Regions from separate parts of the Paenibacillus rhizoplanae genome, predicted to be linked through region 3. Evidence: riboswitches for the same ligand, from Rfam matches in the RefSeq annotation. Region 3 holds a riboswitch; each other region holds the start of a gene.
The links. Region 3 has a riboswitch for S-adenosylmethionine ahead of metA (homoserine O-acetyltransferase MetA). Riboswitches for the same ligand answer to the same signal wherever they lie in the genome.
Positions count from the first base shown of each region.

Region 1: it holds a riboswitch for S-adenosylmethionine, as region 3 does, so the genes downstream of both, ACFSX3_RS17100 (DedA family protein) here and metA (homoserine O-acetyltransferase MetA) in region 3, are expected to answer to the same signal.
Region 2: it holds a riboswitch for S-adenosylmethionine, as region 3 does, so the genes downstream of both, ACFSX3_RS21435 (methionine ABC transporter ATP-binding protein) here and metA (homoserine O-acetyltransferase MetA) in region 3, are expected to answer to the same signal.

Region 1 covers NZ_JBHUKY010000029.1:3,936-7,211, forward strand. Annotated here, with positions in the region: gene ACFSX3_RS17090 (glycosyltransferase family 2 protein) at 1-352, shown strand, start outside; gene ACFSX3_RS17095 (undecaprenyl-diphosphate phosphatase) at 371-1,183, opposite strand; gene ACFSX3_RS17100 (DedA family protein) at 1,215-1,808, opposite strand; SAM riboswitch class I at 1,878-1,991, opposite strand; gene ACFSX3_RS17105 (serine hydrolase domain-containing protein) at 2,083-3,276, opposite strand, start outside.
Region 2 covers NZ_JBHUKY010000035.1:13,805-17,080, reverse strand. Annotated here, with positions in the region: gene ACFSX3_RS21445 (UbiD family decarboxylase) at 1-925, shown strand, start outside; gene ACFSX3_RS21440 (Cthe_2314 family HEPN domain-containing protein) at 952-1,698, shown strand; SAM riboswitch class I at 1,790-1,924, shown strand; gene ACFSX3_RS21435 (methionine ABC transporter ATP-binding protein) at 2,025-3,041, shown strand; gene ACFSX3_RS21430 (methionine ABC transporter permease) at 3,041-3,276, shown strand, end outside.
Region 3 covers NZ_JBHUKY010000014.1:37,734-41,009, reverse strand. Annotated here, with positions in the region: gene corA (magnesium/cobalt transporter CorA) at 1-571, opposite strand, end outside; SAM riboswitch class I at 998-1,129, shown strand; gene metA (homoserine O-acetyltransferase MetA) at 1,246-2,163, shown strand; gene ACFSX3_RS05630 (aminotransferase class I/II-fold pyridoxal phosphate-dependent enzyme) at 2,293-3,276, shown strand, end outside.

The sequences.
Region 1 (3,276 bases), on a different contig from region 3:
CTTATTCTGCTTCCGCCTCTACGATCTATGGGATGACAACCATTACCGCGAGGATAAGTACTGGCGGGCCCACATGAGATACCGGCCGTTCCTGGTCCGCTACCGCGAAGACATTACCTATCTCTGGAATGATCTCCCGCAACACTCCGGGCGGTTGCCAGAGAATATTTGGGAATTGCCTCATCAATTGAGCAACCTGCGGATTAAGCATCTCGGCTGGTCGAAGCAGGAATTTCGGCTGGAGAAGTATATGCGTTATATGCAACTGGACCCGAATGGCAAGTACGGCTGGAAGGAGCAGTATCAGTCCATCCTTGACGAGCATCCCCGTCTGTTGCCTTGGAGCGAATAGTAAGGGCATCCGTTTCTGTTACTGGAAGATCAGCAGTAGCGTGCCCACCACGAAGCAGTAGTACGAAAAGTAGATCAGGTTCCCCTTCGCCATAATGCCGATGAACCAGCGCATCGCGTAATAAGTGGCGACCAGTGTGGTGAGGAAGGCAATCATATAGGGAATTGCCAGCGCGGAGCGGTTAGGATCATGCACGATGTCGGATGCACCCAGGATCAGACCGCCGATACTAATAGGAATGTACAGCATGAAGGAGAACTTGAGTGCGGTCTCCTGCTTCATCCCGACGGCGATCGAGGCGATCACGGTTGAACCGGAACGGCTGATACCGGGAATCAGGGCCACTGCCTGAGCCAGTCCGACAAGAATGGCATCCCGCACGGTAAGATTTCCGTCTCTTTTTTGCCCGCGCAGATTGCGGATCAGCCAGAGGGCCACCCCGGTAACAAGTAAGCTGATGGATACGGTATGTACGGAGGTGAAGACGCGTTCGATCGTATCCTTGAAGAACACAGCAGCCACGGCTGCAGGAATCGTACCTATCACAATATAGAGGCAGAACATGAACTCCGACCGGTACTTGGCATTGCGCGTGCGCATATAATGGAAGGCACCTGTAATCAGATCCAGAATATCTTTGCGGAAAATAAAACAGATGGCGATCAGGGATGCCGTATTCGTTAAGATTTCAAAGGATAGCCCATTCTGCTTCATGCCGAGCAGTCGTTGTACGATGATCAGGTGCCCGCTGGAAGAGACGGGAATCGGCTCCGTCACTCCCTGCACGAGACCCAGCAATAAGTATTTTAGCCATTCGAACCAATTCTCCATGAGTTCCTCCTGAATATCAACTGCAATTTCGTTAAGCCTGTCTTCTTCTTAGCCGCTTGGACAAGACGTACAGTCCGAAGCCGAGCAGGAACAGGGTTGCCGCCGGAATAAGGTAAGGCTTGACGATCTCGTCCACATGCTCCCACTGCGAGCCCAGCTTGAAGCCCAGATAGACATAGACCGAGGTGATCGGAAGCATGGCCAGGAAGGTGTACAGACTGAACTTGAACACATTCATTTTGGCGATTCCGCAAGGGATGGAGATCAGCGTTCTCACACCGGGGATGAAGCGTCCGTAGAAGGCCACACCGCTGCCGTATTTCTCAAAAAAACGGTCGGAGGCCTCCAGATGATGCGGGCGGATGAACAGATACTTGCCGTACTTATCGACCATCGGCCTGCCGCCATACCGGCCCAAGGCATACAGTGTTAGCGGGCCGAAGGTGCCCCCGACAGTACCAGCCAGGATCGTAAGCAGGAGCTTCATGTCCCCAAGATACACCCAATATCCGGCAAGCGGCAGCACGATTTCAGCAGGTACGAATTCAAACGACAAGGCGATGACGATACCAGCATACGACAAATCTTTGAAAAAGAGTATAAATTCCGTAATCCACTCTGTCATGCATTTCTCTCCCTTCTCAAACAAAAAGCCCCCTAATTAAAGGGGGCAGTCTCATCAACTGTCAGCACCCTCTCATCTGTGCAAGGCATCCGGGATGCCTCTAGTGCTGTGCCTTAATGCTTATAGCATGCCGGTCACAGCGGTATCATCGGGCGAAGCCCTCCACCGAACTCTGGATAAGAGTATTATTCAATTTGATAACATTAAAACATACCTGTTACCCATTAAGCAAGTTTGAGAGAGTGGGAGAAACTGTGTATAAAATATGAAAGCGTTATCGCAGCTCAATCCTGAACACATCGCCCGCTTGCCCGCCGAACACGGCCATTCCGCCGTCCGGCAACCGGACCGAAGGGTCTTTGCTTACCTTGAAGTGGCTTACAATCATCCCGTCGGCATCATAGACAACGAAACCGCCGCTTGGGGGAGAGGTAACGGTCATGGTTTTGCCGGCAGCCTTCTTATCAATCTTGAACCATACACTCTCGCCGCCCGCAGGAACGGTGCTGGTAGAGGCAGGGCCTCCGTAGATCGGCTTCACGGCGTTCTCGCTAATATAATCATTGCCGTCAATGGTTAAATATTCGGCACCGTTCTGCTTGGAGAAGGTCAGATCGAAGGCATCTCTTCCGTTCATGACTGGAATCTCAGCCGCATTGACGGCGGTGTTCTCGTCCACAATCCGCGTCCCGGTGGCATAGCCTTGTTCAACCTCAATAGTCTTCGTCAAGATGGAAGGGGAGAGGTAGAAGAAGGAATTGATTTTCTCATCCACAGCGTAGTAATGCTTCCCGTCTCTTTGCGCCCAGGCCTGCTTCGTAGAAGCATTCAGCGGACTTACCGCAAGCTTCTGATATTCATACGTGACCATTAGCATTTGACCAACGCCAGGGATGCTCAGGTGGGTATTCAGCTTCAAATAGGTTTTGCCGTTCTTCTGTTTATCGAAGCTTATGGCGGCGCTGCCGTCCGGGCTCGTGAACTGCCCCTTGCCGGTATAGATATACTTCTGTGCAGGAATGAGTCCCCCTTCAAGCGCAGGCAGATCAATCGCTCCGTCCTTAATGGTTATGGCTGTGGTTGCGCCGACAGTGCCATATAATCCCGCAAAGGACTGCATCTCAGCTGGCATAGCCGCTTTAACAGGAGGCTTGAAGGCAGCATCCGGCAGAATCTTGTTAATCTTCCCGGTGTCCTTCAGGTAGGCCAGCAGCACATTGGTGGCGAAAATGGTGTTATAGATTGAGCTTCCGCCTGACGAGAGCACCGCGATGGATATATCGGATTCCGGCAGGGTAATCAGGTCAGCGTGATACATGATGGTATCTCCGCCTTTGGATAAGGCTGTGATTCCGTAATCACTGAACGGCGCCAGATCTACGGCATCCCAGCCCAGACCGTAATTGAAGCTGTTTCTCTCCTCAGGCACCCAGATCCCGTTCTTGTATTCGGGCTGCTGCATCGCTGT
Region 2 (3,276 bases), on a different contig from region 3:
GTCCGGCTACTATTCCATGCAGCATGATTTCCCGGTCATGCATGTTCAACGGATGTGGCACCGCAAGGATGCCATCTTCCTGGCGACCATCACCGGCAAGCCGCGCCAGGAAGACTATTATCTGAAGGATTATTTGCAGCGGCTGCTCGCTCCGGCCTATCCTCTGCTGATTCCTTCGGTCAAAGCCTTATGGTCCTACTCCGAATCGGGTTCACATTCACTGACTTCAGCGGTTGTGAGGGAAAGCTATCCGCGTGAGTATATGGTGTCAGCGTTTCGTATTTTGGGGGAAGGCCAGCTCTCCTTAACCAAATTCCTGCTGCTGACAAATGTTCAGGTGGAGCTGACCGATTTCCCTAAGCTGCTCGAAACGGTGCTTGAGCGCTTCAACCCGCAATCGGATCTGACGATCTTTGCCAATACTTCCATGGATACGCTGGATTATACCGGCCGAAAGCTGAATCACGGCAGCAAAGCGGTGATGGCGGGCCTCGGCAGTCCGGTCCGTCAGCTGCCAAGGACGTATACAGAGGGTCTGCTTCCATCAATCACCGCCGCTGTGCCTTATTGCGGAGGATGTTTAGCCGTTTCCGGTGCATCCTATGAAGAGGACCCGGAGCTGCCGGAGCGGCTGGTGTCTGTCTTCAAGGAGAGGGAGACCGCCTGGCCGCTGATTGTACTGGTCGATCAGGCGGAAGAAGCGGTAAGCACGCAGACCTCATTCCTGTGGAGCGTATTCACCCGCTTCAATCCGGCGGATGATATCTATTCGGCGGCCCAGGTACACCGCGGCACTGTCAGCTATACGCTGCCGATCATTATAGATGCCCGGATGAAGCCGGGATACCCGGAGGAGCTGGCTCCGAGCGAGGATATTGCAAAGCGGGTAGACCGCAACTGGAACCGTTATTTTCCTCTAGTGTAAAAGTGAACTTTAAGGAGGGTCAAAATATGCTGCGGACATTATTGGGAGAGCCGCCCCGCGTGAACAGCGGTGTGCTGGCTGAAGCTATGGAGTCCATGGCGAAGGCTGCCTCCATGCTGCGCAAGGAGATGGCGGCACATGAAGACCATGACCATGAATACCGCAAGCTGGAAATCTGGACGCGCGGCCTGATCTCCTCCCTGGATGAGCTGGAGCAGAGCTGGTTCGCAGCCGCCTTTTTCCGAAAGTCAGTGGTTGCCGGTTATATGGATGATATGTCGTCCACCGAGCAGGGGGAGTACGCCAGATATGTGTATTTCTATAAGGATGGCTTCATTCGTGTCTTCTCGCTGCTGGACAAGCTGGGCACGGTGCTGAATAATCTGTACAATCTCAATACCGCCAAGGTGAAGGTGCATTTCTCTTACTTCACGGTGCTGCGGCAATTTCAGCTGCTTCAGGCGCACCATCCGCTGGCGGACGAACTGGAGCGAATCAGGAACTCCTACCGGGAGCCGGTAGAGAATCTGCGCAAGCGGCGCAACGCTGAGATCCATTACATGAATGCGGAGATGACGGACGATCTCTGGCAGCGTCACCAGGGACTGCATGACAAGATTCGTCTGGAGGATCTCGACAGCCATTTGGAGGATTTGAAGCAGAGCCTGGAGATGGTATGCCAATCTCTGGCTGCCGCATACAGGTACGGTAATGAACAATGGCACAAGAATAAAGCGGCCTCAGGCCTGAAATCCGGACATGCCCGTTCGTAAAAACTTACCTTTGACAAAAAACTCGAAACTGAATATACTTAGGCATACATTAACTTCTGACAGGATACGGAATATATAACTTCATACTTTTATCTTATCGAGAGCGGCGGAGGGATAGGCCCGATGAAGCCCGGCAACCGGTTTGAATTCAGTTAAGTGCTGCATCCAAATGTCATGGTGCTAATTCCTACAATGCCTTCAATTCGGGGTATTTGGCAGATGAGAAGGCATTGTCATTATACACACAGGGCCTCTTGCGATCTGCACGGATCGTAAGGGGCCTTTTTTGCAATGATGGAAGCTAGAACAGAAGGGGGACGCAGCGGTTGATAGAATTGAAGGATATAACCAAAGTGTACGGCAAAGGCAGTAAGCAGGCAACTGCACTCTCTGCGCTGAGCCTGTCGATTAAGAAGGGGGAAATCTTCGGGGTGATCGGTCACTCCGGGGCCGGCAAAAGCACGCTGATCCGCTGCATTAATCTGCTGGAGCGCCCGACTGCGGGCGAGGTGTGGGTGGACGGTGTGGAGCTGACAGCGCTCAGCCAGGGACAGCTGCAGGAGCAGCGGCGCAAGATCGGGATGATTTTTCAGCATTTCAATCTGCTCTCATCGGCTACAGTCTATGATAATATCGCGTTTCCGCTGCGGCTGATCGGAGCTGGAAGAACCGAGATTGAACAAAAGGTCAAGGAACTGCTCGCCCTGGTCGGACTGGAGGAGCACTGGAATAAGTACCCGGCTCAGCTATCCGGCGGACAGAAGCAGCGTGTCGGGATTGCCCGGGCGCTGGCGAGTGATCCGGACGTTCTGTTATGCGATGAAGCGACCTCGGCGCTTGACCCGCAGACGACAGACTCCATTCTGCACCTGCTGATGGATATCAACAGCAAATTCCATCTGACCATCGTGCTGATTACCCATGAAATGCATGTGATTCAGAGCATCTGCGACCGCGTTGCCGTGATTCATGGCGGAGGAATTGTGGAGCAGGGTGAAGTGGCCCAGGTATTTCTGAAGCCGAAGCATGAAGTTACCAAAGAATTCATCCGCAGTGAGACTCAGTCGGGCGGACCGCTCCGGCAGGCGATTGATGCTGTACAGCCAGGCTATACGAAGTCGGTCAAGATCACTTTTCTCGGGCACAAGACTTACGAATCCACGCTCTCCCAGGTGGTTCAGGGAACCGGGGTTCATTTCGCCATTCTCCATGGCACCATCTCAACGATCAAGGATGTTCCTTACGGGCAGCTGATTGTCCGGTTCGAAGGACCTGCCAATGCGGTTGAAGCCACGCTTACAGAGCTAGTAGCGCAAGGTCTTGATGTGGAGGTGATTTCCTGATGGGCGGACTGGATTTTAATAAGATTGATTGGGCAGAAATGCTCGATGCAACGGTGGCTACACTTAACATGGTTGTTATTTCAGGAATATTCACAATTATCCTTGGTTTACCGCTCGGAATTATGCTATATTTATGGGGTGGATCAAATAACGTTATTATCAGAGCTGTTTACTCGGTATTATCGTTCATCGTAAATATCCTGCGTTCCGTTCCGTTTATCATTCTAATGGTCGC
Region 3 (3,276 bases):
CTTCCTTCTGCGGGCCGAGCATCTTCTTCAGCCAGAGAATCTCACTGCGCAGACCGATGATCTCGCTCAGATGCGATTTCTTGGTATGCATGAGGATGTCTTCCTCCAGCTTCTCAATCCGCGCTTCAATCCGGTCACCGACCGAGAAGAAGTTGTCGACAACGAGGTCGATCAGCAGATAGAGGAAGCGGTCAGGCGTATTGACCTCCTGCTCCCACAGTACGGGCTTCAGGACACGCAGCTCATGGATCTTCTGCTTCGTAACGGTAATAATGAAATGTCTGCCAAGGAATACGTTGAGCGCACGGAGGAAAATTTCCTCATCATCGAACCGGATGCTGTTCACCACGATGAAATAATGACTCTCATAAATCTCCAGCTTCGGACGCTGATCCTCTTCACTTAGACAGTCTTCCACAGCCAGATCATGCAGGCCGTATATAGGCTGAAGCTCTACAAGGTCTTCCACATCCGCATCAATCCAGTAGAACCCCTCGGCAGGGGCGGTTAAAGTTTCTTCAATATTGTCAATAGGCGTAAAAACCCCTGCATTTACCAGCCGGATTTTCATCTGATTCACTCCTTATGTCCCTGGTCTTCTCCAGGGGTATGCTAATTTCAGCACACGGGAAAAAATCAGCTTGGCCGGTGGTACAATCATGGATGAAGGCCAAAAGACGGTCCGAGAGCATGAAGAAAAAGGGCTCCCGCCGCCGGCAAGCTGATGTTAATCCTGTGTGGTTGTTCATTCTGCACGCTTATTCGCGAGCCCGGGTCGCCTTCCATTTTCTCTCACCTCTTCTTTTCGCCGTTTTGGGTTTGAAACACTTGTCTAGTATAACGCCGGGATATGGCTCTTACAAGAGAAATTGTTTTCTGTCATAAGGCCCCTTCAGCATTGTATGGACTTGACGAAAAGGAGGTTCATGATTTAAAGTGAAATTTAAGAAAAAGCATCTTTCGGATGCTTCAAGGTTATTTAACTGAATACAGCTAAATCTTATCAAGAGCAGGTGGAGGGACTAGCCCGATGAAACCCGGCAACCGGCGTGTGAACGCACGGTGCTAATTCTTGCGGAAGCTTTGCAGGGCGTTATTCGTCCGGCGGAAGTTCTCTGGCAGATGAGAGAGGCGCATATGACTGCATGATATGACCTTTCTCGCCCGGGAAAGGTCTTTTTTCGCTACCCTGCCTCAGTATTAACCACCAAGTGGAACCCCATTTCAGTTAAGGAGTGAACAGCAATGCCTATCAAAATTCCCGACAGCCTGCCGGCTAAAGAAGTGTTATCCGGTGAGAATATTTTTGTAATGGATGAAAGCCAGGCCTTCCATCAGGATATTCGTCCCCTTCGAATCGCCATCCTGAATCTGATGCCAACCAAAGAAACTACGGAGACACAGCTGCTGCGCCTTATCGGGAATTCCCCGCTTCAGGTGGATGTTGTCCTGCTGCATCCCAGCTCCCATACGTCGAAGAATACTTCGGCTGAGCATTTGAAGAGCTTTTACAAAACCTTTGATGAGATCAGCCACCGCCGGTTCGACGGCTTGATTGTAACGGGCGCTCCCGTAGAACAACTGGAGTTCGAGGATGTCAACTACTGGGAAGAGCTGAAAGTGATTTTTGAGTGGAGCAAGCAGAATGTAACCTCGACGATGCACATCTGTTGGGCCGCGCAGGCAGGACTGTATCATCACTTCGGCGTGCGCAAGGTGAGTCTGCCGGACAAATGCTTCGGAGTGTTTCCGCATACGATTAGCCATAATAATGTCAAGCTGCTGCGCGGCTTCGATGAAGTGTTCCATGTTCCGCATTCCCGCCATACTGATGTCTCCCGTGAAGATATTGAGCAGAACCCGGAGCTGCAGATTCTGGCAGAATCCGAGGAAGCCGGGGTGTACCTGGTGGCTACGCATGACGGGAAGCAGATTTTTGTCACCGGACATTCGGAGTATGATCCCTTCTCGCTGAAATGGGAGTATGACCGGGATATCGCCAAGGGGATGGAGGTTGCCCTGCCGAAGCACTATTATCCCAAGGATGATCCTACCCGCACACCGCCGGCAGTCTGGCGCGCCCATGCTAACTTATTATTCGCTAATTGGCTCAATTACTATGTATACCAGGAGACTCCTTACGATATCGGGGCATTTATCTAAGAGGTTGACTTATTATTATAGAAGCAATTAATCAGGTGCATACACATAGCCGGGTGCTTTGGAAGCGAGTTTAACCCGAAGAATGATCAGGTTGTGTACGCTTTACCAAACTTTTAGGAGGCAATGGAGATGGACGAGAAACTGAGAATTGAGAGCAGACTGGCACAGATGGGTTCGATGGAGGACCCCGCTACCGGGGCCATTAATTACCCGATTTATCATGCGACGGCCTTCCGTCACCCGAGACTTGGACAGAGCACAGGCTTTGACTACATCCGCACCAAAAATCCTACCCGTTCTGTACTCGAAGAAGCGGCAGCGGCCCTGGAATCCGGGGATGCCGGCTTCGCCTGCGCTTCCGGTATGGCTGCACTGACTACCGTGTTCACCTTGTTTGGACAAGGGGATCATCTCATTGTATCGCTCGACCTGTACGGCGGAACTTACCGGCTGCTGGAACGGATTCTCTCCAAATACGGCATCAGCGCCTCCTATGTAGATACGAATGATCTGGAGGGTCTCGAAGCGGCCCGCCAGCCGGGTACGAAAGCTGTATTCATTGAGACGCCGACCAATCCGCTGATGATGATTACGGATGTCGAAGCGGTATGCACCTGGGCCCGCCGTCACGGGCTGCTCACGATTGTGGACAATACGCTGTTGACTCCGTTCTTCCAGCGCCCGCTGGAGCTTGGGGCAGATATCGTGGTTCACAGTGCGACCAAGTATCTGGGCGGGCATAACGATGTGCTGGCGGGGCTGATTGTAACCAAGGGCGCAGAATTGTCGGCTGAAATGGCCATCCTGCATAACTCCCTGGGAGCGGTTCTCGCACCGAATGACAGCTACCAGCTGATGAAAGGCATGAAGACCCTCGCCCTGCGCATGGAGCGGCATGAGAGCAACGCCCTCGCCATTGCCCGTTATCTGCAGGAGCATCCGGCTATTGCCGAGGTCTTCCACCCGGGCCTGCCGGACCATCCGGGCTATGCCATTCAGAACCGCCAGTCCAGCGGCAACACGGGAATCTTCTCCTTCAAGGTAAAAGAGGCCAGCTATGTGGAGCCGCTGCTCCGCCACATTAAGCTGATCGCCTTCGCCGAGAGTCTGGGC